3 regions of the Vibrio sp. M260121 genome follow, and region 1 is predicted to be linked to each of the others. Evidence: predicted binding sites of a transcription regulator. Region 1 holds the regulator's gene; each other region holds the start of a gene.
What was found. Region 1 encodes CRP, which controls carbon source genes, mostly activating them, when cyclic AMP is high. Its sites were predicted from a motif close to TGTGANNNNNNTCACA; they were not measured.
Positions count from the first base shown of each region.

Region 2: the regulator CRP is predicted to act here: its motif matches at 3,584-3,599, upstream of udp (uridine phosphorylase).
Region 3: the regulator CRP is predicted to act here: its motif matches at 4,878-4,893, upstream of cdd (cytidine deaminase).

Region 1 is NZ_JATABF010000043.1:13,086-23,152, forward strand. Features, by position in the region: gene QTO06_RS19880 (ABC transporter ATP-binding protein) at 1-1,130, shown strand, start outside; gene QTO06_RS19885 (TIGR02444 family protein) at 1,127-1,606, shown strand; gene QTO06_RS19890 (hydrolase) at 1,707-2,714, shown strand; gene QTO06_RS19895 (YheU family protein) at 2,780-2,992, shown strand; gene QTO06_RS19900 (phosphoribulokinase) at 3,117-3,986, shown strand; gene crp (cAMP-activated global transcriptional regulator CRP) at 4,226-4,858, shown strand; gene QTO06_RS19910 (DUF1338 domain-containing protein) at 5,361-6,152, opposite strand; gene astD (succinylglutamate-semialdehyde dehydrogenase) at 6,417-7,874, opposite strand; gene astA (arginine N-succinyltransferase) at 7,903-8,922, opposite strand; gene QTO06_RS19925 (aspartate aminotransferase family protein) at 9,031-10,067, opposite strand, start outside.
Region 2 is NZ_JATABF010000004.1:178,022-188,088, forward strand. Features, by position in the region: gene QTO06_RS04490 (methyl-accepting chemotaxis protein) at 1-1,244, shown strand, start outside; gene QTO06_RS04495 (DUF1887 family protein) at 1,410-2,570, shown strand; gene udp (uridine phosphorylase) at 2,730-3,488, opposite strand; gene QTO06_RS04505 (zinc/cadmium/mercury/lead-transporting ATPase) at 3,810-6,116, opposite strand; gene QTO06_RS04510 (MATE family efflux transporter) at 6,217-7,668, opposite strand; gene QTO06_RS04515 (CBS domain-containing protein) at 7,732-8,151, opposite strand; gene QTO06_RS04520 (NAD(P)/FAD-dependent oxidoreductase) at 8,498-10,067, opposite strand, start outside.
Region 3 is NZ_JATABF010000006.1:138,600-148,666, forward strand. Features, by position in the region: gene QTO06_RS05965 (NAD(P)H-binding protein) at 1-485, shown strand, start outside; gene QTO06_RS05970 (L-cystine transporter) at 678-2,051, shown strand; gene sbcB (exodeoxyribonuclease I) at 2,199-3,620, shown strand; gene QTO06_RS05980 (CidA/LrgA family protein) at 3,679-4,053, shown strand; gene QTO06_RS05985 (LrgB family protein) at 4,055-4,732, shown strand; gene cdd (cytidine deaminase) at 4,998-5,885, shown strand; gene purT (formate-dependent phosphoribosylglycinamide formyltransferase) at 6,033-7,208, shown strand; gene QTO06_RS06000 (thiopurine S-methyltransferase) at 7,288-7,938, opposite strand; gene QTO06_RS06005 (RelA/SpoT domain-containing protein) at 8,275-9,051, shown strand; gene ihfA (integration host factor subunit alpha) at 9,196-9,492, opposite strand; gene QTO06_RS06015 (AEC family transporter) at 10,019-10,067, shown strand, end outside.

The DNA.
Region 1 (10,067 bases):
ACCGCTTCCGTTACAAAGCATCCAAAGCGCGCCAAGCACAAAGCCGCATTAAAGCGCTGGAGCGTATGGAGAAGGTGCTGCCAGCTCAGTTCGATAACCCATTTAGTTTCCAGTTCCGCGATCCTGCAGCGCTGCCAAATCCAATCATGATGATGGATGAAGTATCGGCGGGTTACGGTGATAACCTGATCCTAGAAAAGATCCGCCTTAACCTTGTTCCGGGCAGCCGCATTGGCCTACTTGGTCGTAACGGCGCGGGTAAATCAACCTTGATCAAATTGCTGTCTGGTGAGCTAAAAGCGCAAGGCGGCGATCTAACTTACTCGCAAGGCGTGAAGATCGGTTACTTCGCTCAGCACCAACTAGAAACACTGCACCCAGAAGAAACACCGCTTCAGCACATGATGCAAATCGCGCCGGATCAAACCGAGCAGCAACTACGTGATTACCTAGGTAGCTTTGGTTTCCAAGGTGATAAAGCGCTTGAGAAAGTTGCACCGTTTTCTGGTGGTGAGAAAGCACGTTTGGTATTGGCATTAATTGTGTGGCAGAAACCGAACCTATTGCTACTCGATGAACCGACCAACCACTTGGACTTGGACATGCGCCAAGCACTGACCATGGCACTGCAAACATTCGAAGGTGCGATGGTGATTGTTTCGCACGATCGCTACCTATTGCGTGCAACCACAGATGATTTGTACCTTGTGCACGATCGCCAAGTCGCACCATTCGACGGTGACTTGAACGATTACTACAAGTGGTTGACCGAGCAACAAAAAGCCGAGCGTAAAGAAGCACAAGCGGCTCAGCCAGTTAAAGATAACGCCAACAGTGCAGCGGCGAAAAAAGAGCAAAAGCGACGCGAAGCAGAATTTCGTAAGCAGACCGCACCAATTCGCAAAACGCTGACACAGTTAGAAAACAAAATGGATAAGTTAGGTGAAGCTCTAGCGAAAGCAGAAGAGCAATTAGCGGATAACTCGCTGTATGAAGCCGAAAACAAGGCTAAACTTAACGAAGTGTTGGCGCTTCAAGCTTCTAGCAAAGCAGATCTTGAAGAAGTAGAAATGGAATGGATGTCTGCCCAAGAAACACTCGAGCAGATGGAACTAGAGTTTAATCAATGACAAACGAGCACGCAGAATACACTCTTACCCTAGAACACCTTTGGCAGTTCAGTCTGCAATTTTATGGTGTGCGAGAAGTGAAGGAAGCGTGCTTATCATTGCAAAACAACTACCACGGCAACGTGAACCTATTACTGCTGCTCAGATGGCTCGATGAGCAGCAGGTGATTTTCCAAGAGCAAGACTGGCATTTAGTTCAAGGCTGTCTTGGTCGAAGTGAAACTCTGCTCCACTCTTACCGTGAACTTCGTCGCCACCTCAAATCACAAGTTAATGACGCGCTTTATCGCGAAGCATTGCAGTTCGAATTGCAGCTCGAAAAACAGCAACAGTCCGACCTCGTCGACTGCGTCAACTCACTCAAATTAGTCAAGAATGATGGCGAACCACTGACGCTGAGATACTGTCGCCAGTTAGGTGGAGAGCATCTGCAACAGGCATTCTCCATTCCAGTTCCAAACATTCAATATCCATAAATCAGTCATAAACCAGTAAAATATCTATACTAAAGCTATAAAGGATTATATTAATAAGTTCTTCAGCGAACATTGAAGGACCATATAAGAGCAGTTAGGTATGACACAATTTTTCGCAGCCGCCGGGATTAAGAACCCGCATCTTCAGACGCTATTGCCACGCTTTATCCGCAAGAAAGCGTTGTTTACGCCTATTTGGCAAACACTCGATACACCGGATGGTGACTTCTTAGATTTGGCGTGGTCACAACAGCCAGATTCTGAAGCCGCTCACAACAAACCAATCTTCGTCCTCTTTCATGGCTTAGAAGGATGCTTCTATAGTCCGTATGCGAACGGTTTGATGAACGCCTTCTCTGAATCGGGTTGGCTGTCAGTGATGATGCACTTTCGTGGTTGCAGCGGTAAGCCAAACAAGAAAGCCCGCGCCTATCATTCTGGCGAAGTAACGGATGCTCGTTTCTTTCTTCAGCAACTCAATCAGCAATTCCCTAACAACCCTAAAGTTGCGGTCGGCATTTCCCTTGGCGGTAACATGCTGGCGAACTACTTGGCTGAGTATAAAGACGACCCAATATTAAGTGCCGCAACCATTGTCTCTGCACCACTGAACTTGGCAGCATGTGCCAATCGTATTGAGCAGGGCTTCTCGAAAGTTTACCGACGTTACTTGCTCTCTTCACTCAAACGCAATGCACTGCAAAAGCACGACTTAATCCAAGGTGAACTCGCCTTGTCGTATAACTCGATCAAACGCGTGACTCGTTTGTATGAATTTGATGACTTGATCACTGCTCCTCTGCATGGTTTTAAAGACGCGCAAGATTATTACGATCAATGTTCAGGCTTAAGTAAGTTGCAACAGATCACCTTGCCAACCTTGATCATCCACGCCAAAGACGATCCGTTTATGACCGAAGAGGTTATCCCAAAATTCGTATTGCCAGACAATATCGATTACCGACTTTATGAACATGGTGGACACGTTGGCTTCCTGACGGGCACAGCATTAAAACCTAAATTCTGGTTAGAAGAAGCCCTGCCGGCTTATTACGAAAGTATCGCCGCTGACTACCTTTCTGCTGTATCCGTACCGCGAACACAGTAAACTACTAGGCGTGCCAGACAGAACGCTTCTGCACGTACTAAACATCATAAAAGTTTGAGGTATTTATGATCATTCCATGGCAAGACATTGCGCCAGAGACACTAGAAAACCTGATCCGCGAATTCGTGCTACGTGAAGGCACCGACTACGGCTCAGTGGAAGTTTCATTGCAGAGTAAAATCGATCAGGTCAAATCCCAATTAGAGAAAGGCGAAGCGGTCATCGTATTTTCTGAGCTTCATGAAACGGTTGATATCCAACTAAAAGCAAAGTTTTAGACCCTTCACATTTTACCGTATCCCACTCGATGACAAGGGCTTGTTACATGCTATAGTGGGTTATCGACCGTGCAGCATACGTGTGCTGCACTTTACAGGTAAGTAATTTTCGACAAGGTTTGTCATGTCAGCGAAACACCCAATCATTGCGGTTACTGGTTCGTCCGGTGCCGGCACAACCACCACTTCTGAAGCCTTCCGTAAGATGTTCAATATGATGAACGTCAAACCAGCGTGGGTTGAAGGTGACAGCTTCCACCGCTTTACACGTCCAGAGATGGATGTCGAAATCCGCAAAGCGCGTGAGCAAGGCAAGCACATCAGCTACTTTGGTCCACAAGCCAATGACTTTCCGGGGCTAGAAGAGTTCTTCCGTAAGTTCGGTGAAGATGGTACTGGCAGCGTGCGCCGCTATCTGCACACTTTTGATGAAGCCGTTCCATACAACCAAATGCCGGGCACCTTTACGCCTTGGCAAGATCTGCCAGAAAACAGCGATGTGCTGTTCTACGAAGGTTTACACGGTGGCGTGGTAGATGGTGATGTCAATGTGGCGCGTCACGTCGATTTTCTGATTGGCATGGTGCCGATTGTGAACTTGGAATGGATCCAAAAGTTTGTTCGTGACACGCGCGATCGTGGTCATTCAAGAGAAGCGGTGATGGATTCGATCGTGCGCTCGATGGACGATTACCTAAACTACATTACCCCGCAATTTTCTCGCACACATATCAACTTTCAGCGCGTACCGACCGTCGACACTTCTAACCCACTTAACGCCAAAGGCATCCCAAGTTTGGATGAGAGTTTTGTGGTGATCCGCCTACGCGGTATCAAGAATGTCGACTTCCCGTATTTGCTGGCGATGATTGATGGCTCATTCATGTCTCGCCATAACACCATTGTGGTTCCTGGCGGCAAGATGAGCTTTGCAATGGAGCTCATAGTAAGGCCGATTCTGCAACAGCTCATCGAAACAGGGAAAATTGGCTAAAAACCTCCCTACCGGAGTGTTTACTTTTCATACCGTGATCATGTGCACAGTTTTGCTTACAAAATCTCAATCATGGCACGATTAAAATCAAGAAATCGTTTTCGAAAAAGGATACTATTTCTAACCGAAACACAAGAGAGCTTGCAGCATATAAAAAGTGCTCTTATTCTAGTAGGCCAATTCAGGCTTAGCTAAAATATGGATAGCGCAAGCGTACCCTGCAGAGGAAGTGAGATATTATGGTTCTAGGTAAACCTCAAACCGACCCAACATTAGAGTGGTTTCTTTCACACTGTCATATTCATAAGTACCCATCAAAAAGCACGCTAATTCACGCGGGCGAAAAAGCAGAGACTTTGTACTACATCGTTAAAGGTTCTGTTGCGGTTCTTATCAAAGACGAAGAAGGTAAGGAAATGATCCTTTCTTACCTAAACCAGGGCGACTTCATTGGTGAACTTGGTCTATTCGAAGAAGACCAAGAGCGTACAGCTTGGGTTCGCGCTAAATCTCCTTGTGAAGTGGCAGAGATTTCTTTCAAGAAATTCCGTCAACTTATCCAAGTTAACCCAGACATCCTAATGCGTCTTTCGGCGCAAATGGCTCGTCGTCTACAAGTTACTAGCCAAAAAGTGGGTGACCTAGCGTTCCTAGACGTAACTGGTCGTATCGCTCAGACTCTTCTGAACCTTGCTAAACAACCAGATGCGATGACGCACCCAGACGGCATGCAAATCAAGATCACTCGTCAAGAAATCGGTCAAATTGTTGGCTGTTCTCGTGAGACAGTAGGCCGTATCTTGAAGATGCTAGAAGAGCAGAACCTAATTTCTGCGCACGGTAAAACTATCGTTGTTTACGGGACTCGTTAATCTCGATTAACGTTTAAAAAATTTAAAAGCCACCAAATGCAAGTTTGGTGGCTTTTTTGTTTTTAAGAGACAAGAACGGAAAACAAAGAATCGAGAACTGGGAACGCTGCGCTTCGGGATCGGACTTCGTCCTTTGAAATGAAAAGACAAAGAACCGAGAATCGGGAACACTGCGTTCCGAGAGCGGACTTCGTCCTTCGGGATTAAGCCCTCTCAGATTTCGAGTTTTCAACTCTCCCAAAACGAAGCTTTTCCGACTCCACAGGTCATAGCCCGTTCTGATATCCCAACAAACTCCAACCATAGAAGCAGAAACATTCAGCTTTTCAGAGTGTAAACTCTCTCGAAGCGAAGCATTCCTGCATCCATAGGCTGCAGCCCGTTCTCATGTCCCAACAAACTCCAACCTTCAAAGCTGAAACCTTCAACATTCCAGAGTGCAAACTCTCTCGAAGCGAAGCGTTTCCGCATCTAGAGGGCGTAGCCCGTTCTCGCCTCTTCTTTACCCGTTGGTGCTTTCGAAAATCTTATCTGCTGATGCCGCTACAAATCCTGGGTACAACTCACCGTTATCCATTGGGTAGCGCTTAGCAAACTCGTAGAAGCCTCCAGGAATCACCTCAACGCCTTCAGTAAAGGTCACTGGCACTTTGTCTGCCATGGTCGATGATTGCTCTAGTAACACCTCTGGCGTGCCTTTTACTTCACCGCCATTCTCGTTGATGGTGAACCCTACTGTACGTAGGTGGTCGTTCACTTGCTTTACTTCTTGATGCTGGTTGAGTTGATTCACACTCACTGTGAAGTGGTTCGCTCCGTAACCGTGCGCAGCAAGCCAAGAAGCGTATTCACTCTCTTTCGCCAAAGTTTGGAAGTCAGCGTAGCTGAGGTTCCACAAACGTCCGCCGTATAAGAAATCACTGCCGGTCAGTTTAGAAGCATCAACCTGCTCTACCAGCTTATGAACAATGGCTTGAAGCTCTGGTGAACACTCATCCACTTTCAATTCACTGATGAAGACTTTTGGTTGTTTCGGATCTGGGTGCTCAAAATGTTTTGCCACCAGCTTTTTGCTTTCAAATACGTAGTCACCACAGGCTTTGTAACCCACCGCTAGGAATGGCTTCGCTAACGTTTTAATGCCTAGGGGAGCGACATTAAACGTACGTAGCGCAATATGGTCATTAATCAGAGGCTCATCTTCTTGAAGAAGTTGATGGACTTTAGCAGCGGAAGGGCAAAGACGTTGAATGTAGTCTTGCCATAGCGATTCAAATAACACATCGGGCGTCATAACGACTCCTTGTTATGAAATGTAGAGTTAGGGGTAAGAGGAAGTTGACCGCTCGTTCACAGCCCTAAAGCTGTCCAGAATCACGAACGAGCGGCCATCAACCTGTGACGGTATGTGTGGCATAAGTGCCAGTCAGTCAACACGCTCTGGAGAGTCTTAAGCTCGCCTTTGGCGTTTGCCAGCGCGATTACCAGAATCCTAACTTGGTAAATAGCTCCGGCAGAGAGAAGCGGCGATACTTGGTCACCGCTTCGTATTTCTCTATTACAGGCTTACACCTGGGCTCAATGTTGCAGGCAAGACCGTCTCTTGTCCTTCCATTGATGCCATTGGGTACGCACAGTAGTCTGCTGCGTAGTAAGCACTTGGACGTAGGTTACCTGAGGCACCCGGACCACCAAATGGCGCATCACCACTTGCACCCGTTAACTGGCGGTTGCGGTTCACGATGCCGGCTCGAATGTGGTCCACGAAGTATTCCCACTCTTGGTCGTCGGTTGAAACCAGACCAGCCGATAGACCAAAGCGCGTATCGTTCGCCAGTTCTACTGCTTTCTCTAGCCCTTCGTAGCGTACTACTTGTAGAAGTGGACCGAAGTACTCTTCATCTGGCAATTCGGCAATGTTCGTCACGTCGATGATACCCGGAGAAACAAACGCCGCTTCGCCTGCTTTCGCTTCAATCAAGCTTTCACCACCCAGTGATTGCAGATTCGCTTGTGCATCGAGAATGAACTTGGCTGCCGCAACCGAAATTTGCGGTCCCATGAATGGTGCAGGCTCTGCAAATGGTTGGTCTACGCGAATATTGCGTGTCGCTTCCACCAGCTTAGTAATGACTGCATCACCCTTGTCGCCAAATGGAATGTACAGACGACGAGCACAGGTACAGCGTTGTCCTGCACTGATGAAAGCAGATTGGATAATGGTGTAAACCGTCGCATCTAGGTCGCCGTAGTTATCCGAGATAACCATCGGGTTGTTGCCACCCATTTCAAGCGCCAGCATCTTGCCCGGCTGACCAGCAAATTGACGATGCAGAACATGACCTGTGTTCGCACTACCTGTGAACAGCACGCCATCAATGCCTTTCGCATCCGCCAGCGCAATGCCTGTCTCTTTCGCACCTTGGACTAGGTTAATCACACCTTTTGGTAGACCAACCTCTTCCCAAAGTTTCATGGCTAATTCACCCGTCCATGGTGTTTGCTCAGACGGTTTGAAAACCACGGTATTACCTGCTAGCAGCGCTGGCACAATGTGGCCATTTGGTAAGTGACCAGGGAAATTATAAGGACCAAACACCGCCATCACGCCTAGTGGACGATGACGCAATACAATTTGGTTTCCTGCGGCTTCACGTGTCGCTTCACCAGTACGGTCGTGGTAAGCACGAATAGAAATAGCAATTTTACCTGCCATCGCTGCCGCTTCGGTACGTGTTTCCCAGATTGGCTTGCCCGTTTCTTTGGCAATCACTTCAGCGATTTTTTCGCTGTTCTCTTTTACCTTCTCAGCAAAAGCCAACACGATCGCCTCACGCTCTGAAAATGGGCGCTTCTTCCAATCAACAAACGCTTCACGCGCCGCAGATACCGCTTGGTTAACCTGCTCTGCTGTTGCGCCGTTGCCTTGCCAGATCACTTCTTGGTTGTAAGGCGACAGAGACGTAAATGCTTCACCCTGACCTCGTACCCATTCACCTGCAATCCAATGTGTCATTGTTTCTATCCTTAAATTCTGTCGTCAGTTACTGCGGAAGAAGGCGAACAAAATCCCCTTCCTCAACCAAGAGTGCATCCGCCAATTCTGGGGCTAGCACTACGCTTTGCGTTTCTGCGTCATACGCTGCTTTTGCTGCGGCGGCACGGAAATTCTCAAATGACGAATTACACATCAAGAAGTCTTTTGTGCTGGTGTGCTCCGAGATTTTGACTTGCGCGCGGAATGAGTGGCGTACCGATTCGATATTGCGTAGGTCACACTCCACCGTTGGACCACCATCGAAAATGTCAACGTAGCCACGGTTGGTAAAGCCTTCACGCTCAAGCAGCTTCAATGCTGGACGCGTGTTGTCGTGCACTTTGCCAATCACGGCTTGTGCCTCTGGGCTCAGTAGGTTGATGTAGATTGGCAACTTCGGCATCAAGTCGGCGATAAAGCCTTTCTTGCCGATACCAGTTAGGTAATCCGCAAGCGTAAAATCGATAGAGAAGAAATGCTCTTGAAGCCACTGCCAGAATGGTGAATTACCTTCCTCGTCTGAAACACCACGCATTTCAGCAAAGATGGTTTCCGAGAAACGTTCTGGGTGCTCTGCCATCATTAAGAAACGACACTTGGACATCAGACGCCCGTTCAAGCCACCACGGAATTTCTCGCGTAGGAACAAGGTACAGATTTCGCTGTTACCCGTGTAGTTGTTACCAAACGTCAGCAGCTTAACCACGTTGTTTACGCCAAGCTTTGGTGACGAGTGCACCACTTTACTGATGTGGTAAGAATAAAAAGGCACATCCCAGCCGATCGAAGCTTCAATACCCGTGGTACCTGCCACCTCACCAGTTTCAGATTCGAACCCCACCATTAGGTAGCCTTCATCACCGGCTTCCTTCACGTCAGGTTTGCCAAAACTGTATTCTGAGTGTTTGATTCGATTGGTTAACAGTTCTTCGTTAACCGGAAGAGATGTAAATCCATGACCTGACTCAACCGCACAGGTGTGCAGCGCGTCATAATCCGACATTGCGATAGGGCGAACTACTAGCATCAATACTCCCTCCAGATGCAAGAAGATCCTAACTATATTGTAGGAACAATACCCCCATCAGAGATCCTTGATGGGGGTGTCTAGGTTGACGATAAGCTGAGATCGCACTTAAACCAGCGTTGCGATCGCTTTATCTAGCTTCGCCAAACCTTCTTCGATTTCTTGTTGTGTGATAACGAGTGATGGTGTGAAACGTACGACATTGGCACCCGCAACCAATACCATGAGACCTTGTTTACCCGCAGCAACCAGTACGTCACGCGCACGACCTTGCCACTCATCATTCAGTGCTGCACCAAGCAGTAGACCTTTACCGCGCACTTCAGAGAAGATGTTGTATTTCGCGTTAATCTTCTCCAGACCTTCACGGAACATGGCTTCACGCTCTAGTACGCCAGCCAATACTTCTGGTTTTGTCACTTCATCAACAACTGCTTCTGCAACCGCACACGCTAGTGGGTTACCGCCGTAAGTTGAACCGTGCGTGCCCACTTTCATGTGCTCAGCCAGTTTTGCCGTCGTTAGCATGGCACCGATTGGGAAACCGCCACCCAGTGATTTCGCTGTGCTCAGAATGTCTGGCGTAATGCCTAGACCTTGGTATGCATAGAAGTGGCCTGTACGACCGTTACCAGTTTGCACTTCATCGAAGATAAGCAGTGCGTTGTGCTTGTCACACAGTTCGCGAACTGCTTGAGCGAACTCAGGTGTTGGTGGAATGATGCCGCCCTCACCTTGTAGAGGCTCCATCATTACCGCACAAGTGCGATCCGACATGTGTGCTTGTAGTGCTTCGATATCGTTGTAAGGAAGGTGTGTCACATCGCCCGGCTTAGGACCGAAACCGTCTGAGTAAGCCGCTTGACCACCAACCGTTACCGTGAAGAAAGTACGACCGTGGAAACCTTGTTTGAATGCGATGATTTCAGATTTCTCAGTACCATGAACGTCTGCTGCATAACGACGTGCTAGCTTTAGTGCCGCTTCGTTTGCTTCTGCGCCAGAGTTAGCGAAGAACACGCGCTCAGCAAAGCTGACTTCTGTTAGCTTCTTCGCCAATCGCAGTGCAGGCTCGTTAGTCATAACATTACTTAGGTGCCAAAGCTTGTTACCTTGCTCAGTCAATGCGTTCACCATAACTGGGT
Region 2 (10,067 bases), on a different contig from region 1:
GTGGTGGTGTTTTAGACCAACACAATAACTATCTATCGGCACGTGCGGCGCTTTACAACAACATCGCCAACCTTGCCACCAAAGTTGACTCAAGCATGTCGATTCTTGAGCAGTTCACTACAACAGCAACCAATAAGCTGAACGAATCTCTTGCAGACGCAGGCGATATCTACTCCGCAGGTGTTACCAAAGCGATTGTGATTGGCGTCATTGTGGTATTGTTTGCAGCGGCTATCGGTTACCACATTGCTCATAGTGTTCGTGAGCCACTGACTCGTATTCTGAAGGCATTAGAAGGTCTGACAGAAGGCGACATGACGCAACGCATTGATATTCGTTACAACAACGAATTCAGCCGTGTGAGTGGTCATATCAATACGCTGGCAGACAGCCTACATAACATCCTTGTTAAGCTGAACGACGCATCAGAAAACCTAGCGTCTACAGCCTCGACGAACGAGCAGACGTCTTCTCAAGCACAAGCTCAGTTGAACTCTCAGCGTGAGCAAACCGCAAACGTAGCCACGGCAATGACAGAGATGTCTCACTCAGTGCAAGAAGTCGCACAAAGTGCACAAGGGTCACTAGAAATGGTTCAGCGCGTAGAAACCGCTTCAGACCAAGGTCGCAACGTTATGAACAGTAACATCTCGACCATTAACCAGTTAGAAACGCGTTTGAATGAATCTGTGTCTGCGGTTTCTGAGCTACAGAGAATGAGCGGCCAAATCGGTTCGATTCTAGACGTGATTCGTAACATCGCTGAACAAACTAACCTGTTGGCACTCAACGCTGCCATTGAAGCCGCTCGTGCGGGTGAACAAGGTCGCGGTTTTGCGGTAGTGGCAGATGAAGTTCGCGTGCTGGCTTCCAAGACCACACAATCGACAACTGAGATTGAAGCAATGATCAGTAACCTTCAATCCAGTTCGCAGTCTGCTAACCAAGTTATTCAAAGCTGCATGAGCGATATGGAAATGTCTGTTGAGCAAGCCTCTAAAGCAAACAGCTCAATGGAAGAAATCCAAGCGCTGATCATCGAAATCAGTCAGATGAGTACCCACATATCCCAAGCGGCGGCTGAGCAGAGCGAGACTTCTGCAGATATTGCGCGCAGCATTGAAGACATCAACAGTATTGCCGACCAAAGCTACCATGCAATGTCGAGCATCGCGCAAACCAGTGAATCTTTGACTCAACTGGCACATCAACAAAACGAACTGGTTCATCGATTTAAACTATAAAGTTTTATGTAAAAACTAGAAAATTCATTGCAACCAACTGTATAAGGGCGACTTTTTATTGAAGTCGCCCTTGTTTTTTATGAGCTGTGTCTACATATGGTTTATATGGCTTGCTCATCCCTTTTCTTTTCTCTTTTCGAGCAAGCCAAATAAGAAGGAAAACCTATGGCTGTTCATGTTGGTATTATCGACCAAGATCCAGTGAGATTAGTCACTCCTCTTTTGGATAATCGCACTGTAAGTACACATATCGTCTTCATCGGCGACAAAAGCCAATCCGATATGTACGAGCGACTGAGCGCAGTATTAGAGCAGCGAGAAATTACGTCTGAATTCTTTGAAATTCCTTCTGCAGTAAACACATCTCTGATCAAACAATCTGTCCATCAATTGGCAAAAGACCTCCATGACCGAGGTGAAGAAGTAAAACTCAATGCAAGCTGTGGCCTCCGTCACCGACTGCTTTCCGTGTACGAAGTCTTCCGTACGTACCGCTGGCCAATCTTCGTAGTAGAACCAAACAGCGACAAACTGTGCTGGCTTTACCCAGATGGCAAAGAAGACACGCAAGTGGAAGACCACATTACGATTTCTGATTACCTCACTATTTTCGGTGCACGCGGTGAATTCCACCACGTAGACCTTCCTCCTCAACTTGACCAAAAGCTTTACGAACTGGGCGAACGCTGGGCATCTAACGCACTAGAACTTGGCCCTGGCCTTGCGACGCTAAACTACCTTGCAACCACTTGTCGTAAAGAGCAGAAGTTGGATGTTGAGCTTTCTGAGAAACAACAAGGCTATCGCGAGCTGAACATGCTGCTGACCGATTTAGTCGAGGCACAAATCGCGACATACGAAAATGGCGTGCTGACGTTTGCGGATGAAGACGCTCGTCGTTTCTCTAACGGTGAATGGTTAGAAACGTTAGTGCACAGCACTGTGAAGCAGATTCAAGACACCATGCCGACGATCCAAGACCGTTCATTGAACGTGCAGGTTTATCGCAAACTCGGTGAGAGCGAAGTTCGCAATGAACTTGATGTCGCAACGGTGGTGAACAACAAACTTCACATCATCGAATGTAAAACCAAAGGCATGCGCGATGACGGTGATGACACCTTGTACAAGCTTGAATCTTTGCGTGATCTGTTAGGTGGCCTACAAGCTCGTGCCATGCTGGTCAGCTTCCGTCCGCTGCGTCATAACGACATCACACGTGCTGAAGACTTAGGATTAGCACTTATCGGCCCAGACGAGCTGAAAGATCTCAAAACTCACCTAAGTGCTTGGTTTGAAGCCGCTGGTGGTTCTGACGAAATCTAATCGTCGATATCGATCAAAAATCAAAAAAGCAGCCTCGAGCTGCTTTTTTATTGCGTCAGATTTGTTGTTTGAATACTCAGACAAAACTGCCAGATAGAAAAAACCAGAGGCGAACCTCTGGTTTTTCCCGTTTGTTTAAATGCCAACTAAATGTTGTGCTTAAAGCATCTTACGCGCTGCTTCTACTACAACTTTAATTGAGCGAGCTTCCGTTTCTTTCAGCGTTGAATGATCTGGAATCTCTTTTTGCGTACGGTTGATGATTACACCCGCCACACAACCTGCTTTCAGGCCAGAGCTTGCACACATAGTTAGCAGTGTTGCTGACTCCATTTCGAAGTTCAGAACGCCCATGTCTTGCCACTCTTGCATAGAACCTTGGAAACGCTTAACAACGCGACCAGAGAACGTATCGTAACGCTCTTGACCTGGGTAGAAAGTGTCACTTGAAGCAGTCACACCCATATGAACTGTCGCACCAGACTCTTCAACCGCTGCCTTCATTGCTGTTGCGATTTCAAAATCTGCTACTGCTGGGAACTCCATTGGAGCAAAGTGTAGGCTCGCGCCATCTAGGCGAACAGAACCTGTAGTAACGATCATGTCACCCACGTTTACGTGTGGTTGGATTGCACCAGTAGTACCTACACGTAGGAAAGTGCGAACGCCAAGCTGCGCCAACTCTTCTACTGCGATAGAAGTAGATGGGCCACCGATACCAGTAGAACAAACCACAACAGGTTTACCGTCTAGCTCTGCACGGTATAGCGTGTATTCACGGTGACTTGCTAGAAATACTGGGTTTTCCATTTCTTCAGCGATTTTTTGTACGCGTGCTGGATCGCCTGGAATGATTGCTAGAGTAGCACCATTAAGATCCGCTTCAGTAACACCTAAATGGAATACAGCTTGAGACATAAGTCGCTCCTTGTTGTGGCTTATTTTGTAAACAATAAGCTCATTAATAAGTTGTTGGGTACAGATGCACTGTAGCGAACCTTTCACCAACATTGAGTGATCACAGTCACAATGAAACAATGTAATAAATCTACACTTTCAAATAAAAACGGTTTTGATCACACTTTTGAAGCCATAAGATCATTTCGTTGCATACCAATGAGTGATTTACCAAACGAATCATTCATCTTTGTTATCTACACCTTCAGGACAGAAAAAAGCCCAAGGTACGATGACCTCGGGCTATTTATTCAACATTCAAAGATGTATGAAAGGTTGATACTACTTCACTTGTTTTGATTCAAAGCGAAGCAGACGCAGTGCATTCAGTGTGACCAGTGCCGTAGCACCACTGTCGGCAAGAACTGCAACCCATAAACCGGTAATACCCAGTAAGCTTGTTACTAAGAACACACCTTTTAGGCCTAATGCTAACGCCACGTTCTGACGAATGTTGTTCAGCGTCGCACGTGATAGCTCGATCATACCTGCTAGCTCGATCAAACGATTGTGAGTCAGCGCGGCATCAGCCGTTTCGAGTGCAACGTCAGTACCACCGCCCATCGCAATACCAATGCTTGAAGCTTTCATCGCTGGTGCGTCGTTAATACCATCGCCTACCATCGCAACCGTGTGCTGCGCTGAAATCTCTTCTACGTAGTGCACTTTGTCTGCTGGTAGCAAACTTGCTTTGTAATCAAGGCCAATTTGGTTCGCAATTGCTTCAGCACTGCGAGTGTTGTCACCTGTTAGCATCACAGATGAAATACCCAGTTTCTTCAATGCAGCAACGGCTTGTTGAGCATCTTGACGAAGCGTGTCTTGCCAAGCAATCAAACCTATCACTTCGTGATCGTGGCGTGCGATAACCACGGTTTTACCTTGTCCTTCCAACGCCAAGACTTGCTGCTCTACCTGTTGTGAGATTGGGAAGTCAGCTTTCGATGGAGCTATCACCTGAACCAATTTGCCTTCAACAAGCCCTGTCACACCAGAACCAACCTGCGCGGTTTTGTCTGCAGCTTCAGGAATGTTGATGCCTTGCTCTTGCGCTTTGTTAACCAACGAAATGGCCAGTGGGTGGCTTGATCCAATCTCAATCGACGCCGTCAGGCGAAGCAATTGCTCTTCAGTCACATCAAACGGCACCACATCAGTCACTTGGGGTTTACCTTGTGTCAACGTACCCGTTTTGTCGAAAGCAACTGATTCAACACGTCCCAGCAGCTCAAGCGCAGCACCACCTTTGATCAGTGCGCCTCGTTTTGCCGCCGCCGCTAAGCCAGAAGTGATCGCCGCTGGCGTAGAGATAACCAAAGCACATGGACATGCAATCAACAATAACGCTAAACCACGGTATACCCACGTTTCCCAAGGTTGAGCAAACAACAATGGTGGTGTAATGATGACTAATAGAGAAACAAGCATCATCAACGGTGTGTACCAACGGCTGAACTTATCTAAGAAACGTTCAAGTGGCGCTTTACGTGATTCCGCTTCTTCAATCAAATGCAGGATACGGTCAATCGCGTTCTCACCTTGGCGAGACGTCACTTTGACTTGAACGACTTTATCGACAACCACAGCACCCGCCATGATTTTACCGCCTTCGTTATGCTCTACGGGAACAGACTCGCCCGTTAACGCACTTTCATCAAAGCTTGCCGCTTGAGTCATCAGCAAACCATCAGCTGGCATACGACCGCCAGGCGCAACTTCAATCACATCACCCGGTTGTAGCTGTGACGCAGGCACTTCTTGACGTTCACCATCTACAATCAGTGTTGTGTTCTCTGGAACAAGATCCATCAAAGCTTGAACACCGCTACGAGCACGAGATGATGCATATGCTTCTAACTTTTCACCAATAAGGAAAAGCAATAGCACCATCGCCGCTTCAGCGGTTTCACCGAGGTAAAGCGCACCTAACGCCGCCACACTCATTAATGTTTCAATCGCAAATGGCGTACCAGTACGAGCCAACTTGACCGCTTTCATCGCAACAGGGTATAAGCCGAGCAAACAGGTTAAAGTAAATAGCCAAGTACTCAGCGTTGGATTGAAGTCAGAAATGATGCCAGCAAACGCCATCGCGCCTGCAATGGATAGGATTTGAACATTGTCTTTGATAACGCCCAACCAACCCTTTTTCTCTGCTTTTGGTTTGGGTGCATCTGTCGATGTCAGTGGGAAACCAGTTTGCTGAGAAACCTGCTCGATGACAGAAGCTAACGCACGATTATCAAAATCGACCACTAACTTTTCTGTCGCGAATAACACTTTGGCGTTCGTGACACCTTCAACAGAAGAAATGGCTTTTTCAAGTTTTTGAGCACAGGCAGGGCAATCCATGCCTGACACTAACCAGCTATGGCGAATGGAAGATTCAAGGGGTTCGGCAGGGCCTTCATCTTCAAGAGAATCCGAGCTGCAGCTTCCGCCGCTGCAACAAGAATCCTCTGAAGTGATCACGCTTGCTTGCGTAATATTAAGAGCAGGTTTTGCCGGTGCGCAGCAAGAGTCGTTTGCACCTAACGCCACCGCAGAGTTGATTTTGCCTGATTGGCAACCTTGATGTTTCGTACACATAATTCACTTTCCTTATTGGTGATAAGTCTCTATCTACCGCTAAGAATAAACCTTAGAGCTAACTCCAAGGTCAAGCGTATTTATGTGAAATTAGGAAAATTTACGCTTTTTCCTCTTCCAGAGCGGTGGCGACCTCATCAATCAATACCGCATCGTGAGAACAGAAAGGCTGAGTATTAACGCAAGTGATGGCAGGATCATCTTCCACCAAGTCTTCACCAAAGTTCTGCATCAGGTCTTTGATGTGTTTATTCAGCACAACTAACGCCAGAAGACCAAAAACAATCGTACCCACTGCTTGGCCGTAAAGCACACCAAGCGCACCATACCACTGAGAACCGAAGTAAACGAAAGGCAACGTGCCGATGGTCGCTTTGCCCAAATTCAACGCCGTTGAGTACAGCGGTTTACCAAGGTTATTGAAGGACGTGTTGGCGACAAACAAAGTACCATTGAACACAAACGTAATCGCCACATAGGTACAGAAAGCAGCAACAATAATCGCAGCGTCACCCGTTAGGCTGAACATGGCAACAATGTAATCTTGCAGGACGTAAAGAAGAGCACATACGGCGAGAGTATAAATGGTAGTCACCAGTAAAGAATCGGTCAGAGTTCGCTTCACGCGATCCATCCGCTCCGCACCAAAGTTCTGACCAATGATTGGACCTACCGCGCCAGACAAAGCAAAAATCACCGCAAAACACACTGGAGTTAAACGCCCTATCACGGCAAAACCTGCCACAAAATCCTCACCAAATTGGGCAATGTGAGTGGTCACAATCGCATTACCAATCGGCGTAGCAGTGTTGGTAATAATGGCGGGCACGGCAATCGCCAAAATCGGTTTAAGGTTAATTTTAACGATATCGAGATTAGGGAATGAAACCAGCTTGTGCACTTTTACTAGTGGGTAAAGGGAGAAAGCTAATACCGTGAAACGCGCAATAACAGACGCCGCTGCCGCTCCTTCTACGTTCCATTTGAAGACGAAGATAAACAGCGGATCGAGAATCGCGTTAACAATACCCCCCGCCAAAGTCGCCCACATAGAGCGCTTCGCATCTCCCGCAGCACGCAATCCAGCACCGGCTGACATACCCAATGCGAGTATCGGTGCACTTGGTAATAGAATATTGAGATAAGCTTCAGCACGCTCGGCAGCGACTCCTTCTGCACCTATGGCGGCTAATAACTCTGGGATGTGGATGAACATACCAATGGTAATGACCAAGCTGATCATGAAGGCCACCAGCATGATGCTGCCACTCATCAACCTTGCTCGTTCAAAATCCTTTGCGCCAATCGCTTTAGATACCAAAGCCCCCATAGCAATCGAAGTACCGATGGATGCTGAGGTTGAGAAGAAAATCAGCGTTCCTGCAAAACCGACAGCTGCAGCAAGCTCTACCTGTCCTAGCATACTGATGAATAACATATCGAGCAGATCGACGACAAACAGTGCCATCAAACCGACAGAACCTGCACCAGACATCACTAAGATGTGGCGCATGGTAGAACCTTGGACAAACTTCGCGTCTTGCGTGGACATATTCTTCCTCAACGACAAAAAGACGCCGAGGCGTCTTTCGTCTTAATACTTATTGTTTTGTTCTTAAACGGGATGTTTGAAACATTCGTTCAGTGTTTTGCCGATGGCTCTTAAAACATCGCGTCTTGTGATCACACCAACGAGCTTATCTTTGTCATCCACCACCGGATACATCTTAGGTTTACCGACTTTCATCATGTCAGCCAATTCGATGATCGACATTTCAGGCGATACCGATAGCGCGTCTAAGTGCATGCACTCTTCTACTGTGTGTGTGTCCTGACAGTGGTAACTGGCTTTAACGAGTTTGTCTAAAAGGTCTTGTTCAGAAAGGAATCCGATGACTTTCTCGTTTTCGTCGATAACAGGCCCACCTAGAGTAACACTTTGCATCACCTTGTCCAAAGCCGCCGTCAACGACATGTTCTTGGTGAAAGTCACTGCCTGTAACGTCATGTAATCTTTAACTTTAAGTGAATGCATTCTTATCTCCTTAGCGGCACGTTTTTGCTGCCTTTAAGATAAGTGTCGTCTAATTTCTTGATTTTACTAAATGGAAATTAGCAATTTTATTTATAGGTGTAGTCTATTGATCTTTATCTGAATTGATACATAACACAAAGCAATGAATACTGAGTTGCATATTTATTTAAAGTTACATCGACCATCTGCTTGGCTGTGAGCAAAGAATATACAAAGCTTGGACGTGATTCGAGTCAGGAGTGAGTCAATATAAGAAGGGCGAAAAGAAATAACTAGCTATGCAGCAGAAACAAAAAAGCCAGCCTTAGATTTAGGCTGGCTTTCGATGTTATATCACGCGATTAAATTATGCGTTTTCCATTGAAGCGACGATGTCACGAGCCACCGCTTCTGCCACTTTAATGCCATCGATACCCGCAGAAAGGATACCACCCGCGTAGCCAGCACCTTCACCCGCAGGGAAGAAACCTTTCAAGTTGATGCTCTGGAAGTCTTTACCACGCTTGATGCAAACTGGAGAAGACGTACGCGTCTCAACACCCGTCAGTAGACCGTCTTCAGAAGCAAAGCCTTTGATCTTGCGATCGAATGCTGGGATTGCTTCACGAATCGCTTCGATAGCAAACGCAGGTAGCGCTTTTGACAGGTCAGTCAGTTTGATACCCGGAGTGAATGATGGCTCTACATCACCCAGTGCACTTGGATCGCGACCTTTCAGGAAGTCACCGATTTTCTGTGCAGGTGCGTCATAGTTCTCACCACCGAGTATGTAAGCGCCCGATTCTAGTTCACGCTGGAAACGGATACCCGCTAGAGGATCACCTGGGTAATCAACTTCTGGAGAGATACCCACTACGATTGCGCTGTTCGCGTTACGCTCTGCACGAGAGTATTGGCTCATGCCGTTGGTTACCACGCGACCTTCTTCAGACGTTGCTGCAACAACAGTACCACCAGGACACATACAGAAACTGTAAACCGTACGGCCATTCTTACAGTGGTGAACCAGTTTGTAGTCTGCTGCACCAAGAATTGGGTGACCTGCGTTTGGACCAAAACGCGCTTCGTCGATCATCGACTGTTTGTGCTCAATACGGAAACCAACTGAGAACGGCTTCGCTTCCATGTAAACGCCACGGTCGTGCAGCATTTCAAAGGTATCACGAGCACTATGACCTACCGCTAGAACAACGTGACGAGATTTGATCTCTTCACCGTTTGATAGCGTTACGCCTGTGATTTGGCCATCTTCCATGTGTAGATCGTCAACACGAGTGCTAAAGCGGATCTCACCACCTAGCTCGATGATTTTCGCGCGCATCTTCTCGATCATAGTAACCAGTTTAAAGGTACCGATGTGCGGCTTACTTACGTATAGAATTTCTTCTGGAGCACCTGCTGCTACAAACTCAGTGATCACTTTACGACCATAGAAGTTTGGATCTTTCACTTGGCTGTAAAGCTTACCATCAGAGAAAGTACCCGCGCCGCCCTCACCAAACTGCACGTTTGATTCCGGGTTTAGTGTGCGCTTACGCCAAAAGCCGAACGTATCTTTAGTACGCTCACGTACTTCTTTACCGCGCTCAACGATGATTGGGTTAAAGCCCATTTGAGCCAAAACCAAGCCCGCAAATAGACCACAAGGACCAAAACCGATCACCACTGGGCGCTCTGTTAGGTTCTCTGGTGCTTTCGCTACAAACTTGTATTCCATATCTGGTGTTTGGCGAACGTGCGGATCTTTTTCGAATTTCGCTAGCAACGCTTCTTCATCACCTTCAACGATGATGTCTAGCGTGTAGATAAGGTGAATGTTGGTTTTCTTACGAGCATCGTAGCCGCGTCTAAAGACATTAAAAGAGATAACTTTCTCAGCAGCAATGCCAAGCTTTTTAGTAATCGCGTCCAATAGC
Region 3 (10,067 bases), on a different contig from region 1:
CGATCCCTCGTGTTGGTTTTATTTGTCTTGGTACGACATTGAAGCAAGCCGGCAGCAAAGACGGTTTAAGGAAAATCGATGTCGAGTTAGTGTGTAAAGTGGCTCAGCAAATGAAGTTGATTGGCGTAAAACGCCTTGCGGTCGTATCGAGTTTGGGTGCAAAAGCCTCTTCATCATCCCACTATCTTGCTTGCAAAGGCCACATGGAAAAAAATATTGAAAAGATGGGCTTTGAAGAAGTGGTCTTCGCAAGACCGGGGCCTCTAGTCGGGCAACGAGAAAATCCTCGTACAGATGAGAAGGTTGTTCAGACTCTTTCTAAAGTAATTCGTCCGCTTATGCTGGGGAAGCTGGCTAATTTTGTGCCTATTCAAGCTCAAGACGTAGCCAAAGCGATGATTTACCAAGTTTTCAGCTATCAACAAGACCCAATCGTCTATTTGCATAGAAGAGAGATGATGGACCTCATCAAGCATTATGACTAAATAAAATCGGATAAATCTCGTGCTAAAACGTTATTGCACGAGATATGCGTCTCACTTTTATATTCATTTTCGATCTATCTAATACCTGTTTTTCATTTTTAAAGTTATATCCCGATCGGTATCTTACGTTACCAGTATATAGCCCCGTATAAAAAACAGTCAGCATTTGGCGCTGATTAATAAGGTCAGATTATGAATTTCGCAGTGGTTGCCTCTCTGGCGGTGTTTATCGCCATATTATTCTTTCTTTTTAACCAACAACAAAAAAAGAACACGTTATCTCGTCTTGTGTTAATTGGTCTTGTGACTGGTTCACTTTTCGGACTTGCTTTACAGCTGATTCATGGCGAAGGCAGCGATGTGATTGCTCAAACACTTGAGTGGGTTGGTATCGTCGGCAGTGGTTACGTCGGCCTGTTGAAGATGGTCATTATGCCATTGGTACTGGTCTCTATGATTTCTGCGGTTGTTAAGCTGGAAAAAGGCGGCTCTCTGGGTAAGATTTCTGGCCTTACGATTTCTGTTCTTCTCGTTACGACCGCTATCGCTGCCATGATTGGTATTCTGGTTACCACAACGTTTGGTCTTTCTGCAGAAGGCCTCACAGAAGGTGCACGTGAAACTGCCCGTATTGCGGTACTAGAAAGCCGTGTAGGCTCAGTAAGCGACCTAACGATTCCTCAGATGCTAGTTAGCTTTATTCCAAGCAACCCATTTGCTGACCTCACAGGAGCTCGCTCTACATCGATCATTGCTGTGGTTATCTTTGGTGTTTTAGTGGGCATCGCTGCACGTAAAGTAATGGCAGAAAAAGAAGAGCTAGAATCTCCTATTCGCACTTTCGTTGAGGCTGCTCAATCTATCGTTATGCGTTTAGTTAAGATGATCATGGCATTGACGCCTTACGGTATCGCAGCGCTGATGGCAAAAGTCGTTGCAACTTCAAGTGCTGGTGACATCCTTAACCTGTTAGGCTTCATCGTGGCATCGTACGTTGCTATTTTACTTATGTTCCTTGTACACGGACTGCTAGTGTCTTTCGTTGGCGTGAGCCCAGCAGAGTACTTTAAGAAGATCTGGCCTGTACTGACATTTGCATTTACGTCACGCAGCTCAGCAGCAACGATTCCACTTAACGTTGAAGCACAAATCACTAAGCTAAACGTGCCACCAGCGATTGCGAACTTGTCCGCGTCTTTCGGTGCCACTATCGGTCAGAACGGCTGTGCAGGTATTTACCCAGCAATGCTTGCGGTAATGGTAGCGCCAACCATGGGTATTGATCCTCTAGACATCAACTTCATTTTGTCACTGATTGCCATCATCACGATTAGCTCATTCGGTATTGCCGGTGTAGGCGGCGGCGCAACTTTTGCGGCATTGATTGTACTACCTGCAATGGGCTTGCCTGTGACAATTGCTGCGTTGCTTATCTCTATCGAACCATTGATCGATATGGCACGAACTGCACTTAATGTGTCTGGCGCGATGACAGCGGGAACGATTACTAGCCGAGTGTTAAAGTCGACCAATAGCGAAACTGCGTTGGAAGAACAGAAAGCGTAGTCGCTACTCAAAAATCAATTCTTTACAAGAGCCGATGGTTTTCCCATCGGCTTTTCTATTTTCACAACATCACCTTGCATCTTTCGTTGCGAGTCAAGGCGTTGAATGGTCTAATACCCTCAATCGGTTCCGTAAACGGTAAGCAGAATGCACCAAGATAATCAGCCCACTTTTTTCTTTTTTGATTACGAGACTTGGGGAACAAGTCCAGCCAAAGATCGTCCAAGCCAATTCGCAGGCGTTCGCACTGATGAAAACTTCAATATCATCGGTGAACCTTTGGTCATGTACTGTCGCCCACCGGCTGATTATCTCCCTTCACCAGAAGCCGCATTGATCACTGGTATTACGCCACAAAAAGCCATGCAAGAGGGCCTACCTGAGCCTGAGTTTATCGCCAAGATCCACGCTGAGCTTTCTAAACCAAACACAACAAGCCTTGGTTACAACAGCATCCGTTTCGATGATGAAGTCACACGTTACACTTGTTACCGCAACTTTATCGACCCGTATGCGTGGAGCTGGCAAAACGGCAACTCGCGCTGGGATTTGCTCGATGTGATGCGAGCGTGTCATGCCCTTCGTCCTGAAGGTGTGGAATGGCCGGAGAATGATGAAGGCTTTACGAGTTTCAAGCTTGAGCATTTATCCGTGGCTAACGGCATTGAACACAGCAATGCTCACGATGCTATGGCAGATGTAATTGCTACTATTGAGATGGCGAAGAAAGTCAAAGCCGCGCAACCAAAGCTGTTTGATTACTTTTACTCGATGCGTAACAAGCGCAAGCTGAACGAGTTAGTCGATATTGTAAACATGACGCCATTGATGCACGTGTCAGGCATGATGGGACGTGAGTGCCAATACACAAGCTGGATTGTGCCAGTTGCTTGGCATCCAACCAACAATAACGCCGTCATCACGATTGATTTAGCCAAAGATCCTCAGCCTATCCTTGAGCTTTCAGCAGAAGAGTTAAAAGAGCGTTTGTACACCAAACGTGAAGAGCTAGGTGACTTACTGCCTGTACCCGTAAAGCTCGTGCATCTGAACAAGTGCCCTATTCTTGCTCCAGCTAAAACGTTAACGGCAGAGAACGCAGAAGTAATTGGAATCGACCGTCAGAAATGTTTGAGTAATCTAGCGCTGCTGCGTCAACACCCAGAAATCCGTGAGAAGCTAATTAGTCTATTCTCTATTGAGCGTGAGTTCGAAAAGAGCGATGATGTGGATACGCAACTGTACGATGGCTTCTTTTCACCAGCAGATCGCGCAGCGATGGACATCATTCGTGAAACAGATCCAAATAACCTTGCTGCGCTGGATATTGAGTTTGATGACAAACGCATCAAGCCGTTGCTGTTCCGTTACCGTGCCCGTCACTACGCCGGCACACTGGATGAACAAGAACAAAGACGTTGGGCACAACACTGTCGTGAAGTTTTCGAAAGCCAAATTGAAGAGTACATGCTGAATTTAGAAAACTTAGTTCACGAACATGAAAGTGACGAAAAGAAGATAGCGATACTAAAATCCGTCTATCGTTATGTAGAGAGCTTAGCCTCCTAATTTCTTACCTTGTTCAAGCGCACCTTCGGGTGTGCTTGTTGTTTTATATGCTGTCAAAATGATTAAAGATCGATTACTACAGCTGGTCCATTTGCTCATTTCCCTCGCACTCATCATGGGAGCACTTGGCATCGGCAACACTATTCAAAAATTCACTGGCGTTTCTGTTCCTGGAAGTGTCATCGGCATGCTTGTGCTGTTTTTCTCTATGACCCTTGGCTTTGTCAAAGTCGAATGGGTTAAGCCTGGCGCGACGCTTTTCATTCGCTACATGATCTTATTATTCGTCCCAATCAGTGTTGGTTTGATGCAGCACTTTGATATGTTGTTGGCGAATGCACTGCCAATTATTGCGAGTGCAGTAGGCGGTTCACTGATCGTATTGGTCAGCTTAGCGTGGTTCTTAGATTACTTGCTGAAGGAGAAACACTAATATGTGGTTACTTGTCACTATTGTGGTTTTCCTTGCCGCTCGTCAAATCGCAATTAAGGTTAACAACCCAATCGCAAACCCGCTTTTAATCAGCATCGCAGTATTGATCCCTCTACTCACCTTTTTGAAAGTGCCGTTTGAAACCTACTACGCCGACAACGAGTATATTAGCTTCTTGCTTCAGCCCGCTGTTGTTGCGCTAGCGTATCCGCTCTATGAGCAGCTACCTCAAATCAAAGCCAACTGGCGCATTATCGCACTGGCTTGCTCTTTGGGCAGCGTGATGTCGATGCTAACAGCGACACTGATCGCCGTTGCATTCAAAGCAGACATCAGCCTCATCGCAAGCTTAGTGGGCAAATCGGTAACCACCCCTATCGCGATGGAAATCTCTAGTCACTTAGGTGGTGAAGCCGCTGTTGCCGCTATTTTAGTGCTTATTGTGGGTTTATTTGGGGCGATTTTGGCTTACCCAATCTTCAACCTTATCGGCATTAAGCACCCTATCGCTCGCGGCCTTACAATGGGTACTGTCTCTCACGCACTTGGGACAGCAACATGTGCTGAAAAACAGCCTGGCGATGCGGCTTTCTCATCTCTAGCTTTGGTGCTGTGTGGCATCATCACTTCTATTCTTGCGCCAAGCTTCTTTGCTTTGGCTGTTTGGTTATACCAATAAAGACCTCAATGACCTGCTCTACTTTGCTTCCCGATAAAATGGGCAGGTCATAATCTCATCCAGAAAATTCGCAGTATGAATATACGTTGATATAGTTATTAGTGGGACAGAGATAACGTTAAATCGTCGTGAAATCGAATACATGTGTGAGCTCACTCTAATTATGTAACGTAAATCACCATTACACACATTAACGTGATCTAAAGCACAGAACATTTCCATCTTTCACATAGAATAACTGTCCATGCAATAACAAGGATTCAACATGAAAAGTCGCATTGAACAGGCGCTAGCAAGCGCTCCTGAAGCACTTTCAACACATCTTGCTCCTATCGTTCTCGCTGACGATTTTGATGCCACTATTTCTGAGCAACAGTTTGATGAGCTGCTGAACGCTACCAACCTTTCAGACAAAGAGCTTCGTGTTGCTCTACTTCCTTTTGCCGCAGCGTTTTCTTACGCTCCAATTTCTGAATTCTATGTCGGTGCGATTGTTCGCGGTCTATCTGGTCGCCTTTACTTTGGTGCGAACATGGAGTTTTTCGGCGTTCAACTGGGTCAAACCGTTCATGCTGAGCAGTGTGCGATCAGCCACGCTTGGATGAAAGGCGAACATGGTGTGAAAGACATCACCATCAACTACAGCCCTTGTGGTCACTGTCGTCAGTTCATGAATGAGCTAACTACGGCAAAAGAGCTTAAGATCCAGTTGCCAGAACGTGAAGAAAAGTCACTACACCACTACCTTCCAGAAGCTTTTGGTCCTGCAGACTTAGGCATCGAATCTGGTCTAATGGCAGATGTAAAACACGAGTTTGTGTGTGATGAAGATGACGCTCTTATCCAAAAAGCGGTGAGCGCGATGAACATCAGCCACGCGCCTTACACTAACAACTTGAGCGGTATTGCTCTTGAGATGAACAGTGGTCGCGTATTCCAAGGCGCTTACGCAGAAAATGCTGCGTTTAACCCTAGCCTTCCACCACTTCAGGTTGCATTGATTCAAATCCTGATGGCTGGTGAGCAGTTTGAAGACATCAAAGCTGCTGCTCTGGTTGAGAACTCACAAGGCAAGATCAGCCACCTAGCCGATACTCAATCAACGCTAGAAGCGCTAAACCCTGATATTCCAGTGAGTTTTGTGAACGTTTAATTTATCCAGACGCTAAGCGAGAAGCTCTACCCAGTGTAGGGCTTTTTTATTATCAAAAAACCCTGCGCAAACGTTTGCTTCATGCATAAAAATCAGTATGATCCCCTGCAAATTCGGTTTCATCACTTTATTTTGTAAGGGAACACTATGTTCGGTACTGCTACAAGCACTCATGCTACCCGTGTATTACTTTTAGGCTCTGGTGAGCTTGGTAAAGAAGTGGCAATTGAATGCCAACGTCTTGGTTTAGAAGTGATCGCGTGCGACCGTTACGCCAATGCGCCTGCGATGCAAGTGGCCCATCGTAGCTACGTCATCGACATGCTTGATGGTCAGGCACTGGAAGAGATCATTAATAAAGAACAACCTGCTTACGTGGTTCCTGAAATTGAAGCTATCGCGACCGATAAATTGGTCGAGTTAGAAGAGAAAGGCTTGAACGTTGTTCCTACAGCGAAAGCAACTAAGCTGACAATGAACCGTGAAGGCATTCGTCGCCTTGCAGCTGAAGAGTTAGCCCTAAACACTTCCCCTTATCAATTTTCTGACAGCTTTGAGGACTTTAAAGCAGCAGTAGAACACGTTGGTATCCCATGTGTTGTTAAGCCAGTGATGAGCTCTTCTGGTAAAGGCCAAAGCGTTATCAAATCAGAAGAAGATGTTCAAACGGCTTGGGATTACGCACAAGAAGGTGGTCGTACAGGTGCTGGGCGTGTGATTGTTGAAGGCTTTATTGACTTTGATTACGAAATCACACTGCTAACCGTGCGCGCAGCTGATGGAGTGCACTTCTGTGCTCCGATTGGGCATCGTCAAGAAGATGGTGACTACCGTGAATCATGGCAGCCACAAGCAATGTCAGACAACGCCATCAAAGCGGCTGAATACACGGCAGAGAAAGTCGTTAATGCACTGGGTGGCTACGGTCTCTTTGGTGTAGAGCTGTTCGTTAAAGGCGATAAGGTTATTTTTAACGAAGTGTCCCCTCGCCCACACGATACTGGCATGGTAACCATGATCTCTCAAGAAATGTCTGAGTTCGCACTGCATGTTCGAGCGTTCACTGGAATGCCGATCAACAACATAGTTCAGTATGGACCATCAGCATCAGCGGTTATTTTAGGGCAAGGTACATCAACTGATATCCGCTTTGACAATGTTGCCAAAGCACTGGCTCAGCCACAAACCCAAGTACGTTTGTTTGGCAAACCTGAAATAGACGGTCGTCGTCGCTTAGGCGTTGTTTTAACGCGTCGTAAGACTATTGAAGATTCGATTGAAGATGCAGTGAATAACGCATCTAAAGTGCAGATCGTTTACTGATTTCATTAATCAGCTAAAGATAGACAAAAGCGCAGCTCAATTGGCTGCGCTTTTTCTTTCTGTGGGTTCGAAAAGTCCTTTATTCGCTCTCTATTAAGTAGACTTCTTCAGAGAAGCGACTTAGACCTTTCTTCGCAATTTTTGGATGGTTTTCGTCGGCTTGATCGACATTCAAACAACTCACCTTATAACCCGAAAACAGCTGTTCAATCTCTTCGACTGGCACGCTAAATGGAGGGCCTGACATCTCATCCTGTGGGTAGTTAAGAGTCACAAGTAAAATACGTCCGCCAGGGCTCAACAGTTGCTTAAGACGAGCTACGTATTCTTCTCGCATTTCTTGCGGCAAAGCCACAAGCGCAGCACGGTCGTAAATGATATCGGCTTTAGAAACAGGTGCAGTAAAGAAGTCGCCAGTGTAAATCGACAGCTCATCGAACTGATACAACTCATGCATGCCGTTTAGTGATGTGACCGTCGGAGTGTAGAAGTGTTCAGCAAAAAACGCACGCACGGCGATAAGGCTGAGTTCGACACCCTGCACATCATCATGCTTCGTCGCAAGCCATACCAAATCTTCTGACTTTCCGCACAAAGGAACTAACACGGTGTCTTCACGTTTAGGGTTGGTATGCTGCCAGAATGCAGGTAACAGTGGATTCACGTCATCTAGGTGGAAACCAATTTGGTTACTCGCCCATTTACTGTGCCAAAATTCTTGATCTCTCATTTTACTTCTACTTGTCGGCTGATTGTGGATTCGAGCTTTGCGCTTCGCTTTTGTGGGGTAAGACTAATGATTTTTTCAAATTTGTCTATGCCGTTCATCTTTGGTTAATACTGCAATGGTAGTATGGCTATCGTTCAAGAATGAACCCTTCCTTTATCTGGTTGTCAGAACAAAGGAAAGCAAAATGGTGATCTAGAACACGATTCCACCATAAGGCTAAAAAACGGCCTTGGAATCTATCGTAGAGCCCCCATTAACTAGGTAGTACCTGATTTGCGAATCTTAGTGACCTTTTCGTTACCCATTTTCTAAGTGCAAGCAAGTTAAGGAGAGTGAATGAGCTTATTTTTACGTACTACAGCATTGATGCTTTTAGTACTAAGCCGTGCGCCGGCGTTCGCCGCACTTCCAAATGTCCCGAGTAACGAGCAACAAAACCGTTCTGCTAGCCAAAACGAAGTTTGCTCAAAATTGTTTAAGCATAGCCTTAGTGGTTTGTATGGCATTCAGTCAATCGACTCCAAACCAACTCAGCCTTATTCAGATTTCGACGTACTTTACAGCAAAGCTCACCAAGCACAATTCGAGTTAGAAACCATCTGTAAAAGTACTGCCCTTCTTACTGACGCCCAACCTTACTTCGCAGGCGTTAAATCTCAACATCGTGCCGAAGAAAAGATTGCTCACGAATTGGATGGTCAAGTAGAGCGAATTACAGACTTAGCACGAGCAACTATCGTAGCGGATGACGTAGCAAGCCTTGTATCCGTATATGAAGCACTAGAACGTGAAACAACTATCGTTAAAGTGAAAAACCGCTTTAAGAAACCAACCGCATCTGGTTACCGTGACTTAAACTTACTGGTACGTCTTCCTAAAACGAATTTGATTGCTGAAGTTCAACTGCACCTTAAAGCCATTGCTGATGTTAAGAATGGCCCGGAGCATGATTTGTACGAACAAATTCAGAAGCTGGAGCGTCAAGCTCTGGTAGAAGGCCGAAACTTAAATGATATCGAGACAGCTTCGATTTGCAGCATGCGCACTCAATCGAAAAACTTGTATCAAGAAGCTTGGCATCCGTACCTGACGACACACCTAGAAGCTGCATAAACAAGCTGTCTTTTAGAAACTGATTTCCTCCATACTGAAAAACCACCGCAATTGCGGTGGTTTTTTATTTGTTCTTTAGTAAGTAACGAAGCGTACAGACAAAAAGACCACGACAAAGCGTGGTCTCATTCCATGTTACATGGCTTACTGGTCTGCCTTTAGGTTCTCTACGCGAGCTTTCAACTTTTGACCCGGGCGGAACGTAACGACACGTCGAGCAGTAATAGGAATATCTTCACCAGTTTTCGGGTTACGACCAGGTCGTTCGTTTTTGTCACGAAGGTCAAAGTTACCAAAACCTGACAGTTTTACCTGTTCGCCACTTTCTAGTGCCTTACGAATTTCTTCAAAGAACACTTCCACCGTTTCCTTGGCGTCCCGTTTACTAAATCCCAATTTATCAAACAGGTTTTCTGCAAGTTCGGCTTTTGTGAGCGCCATAAAACTTTCCTCAAAGCTATGTTAAACAATGCTACCTAGTGTAGCGCCAGAGCAGTTTTACCCTACCAATTCAACAACATATCGGGGTTACATCAGGAAGTGTATGCCAAGCTTATGATTTTCGCCAACTTTTTTCTTTGCTAATATACCGAATGTTTTACCACTGCGGTACTTTACCTACCATCATTTCCAGATTTTACTTTAATTCCCTCTCTATCGAGAAAAATATCCAGTTTAAATAACTAGTTTAAAACCTTAAAACAACATTAATCACTATTTAATAAAAATGTCAGACACTGGCTATTTTACAAACAATTGACACAAAACTTCTCTGTTTTTCAGTAGTTTGAGTCACTTCAAAAATAGATCTAACCAGTCACATTCAGCATACTTTTTTTACCTATTCTGCTAGGTGAATTGAAAAACGAAAGCCTGAACGAAGGCAAAATTCTGCATGTTACTCCATGACGGTAACTGGAAACATTGATACTGTTTTCACATACCGCCCTCTTACTAGCGAGCCAACATGTTTCACCAAGTCGTCAGCATTCTCTTCCCTGTATTCGCTTTGGTTT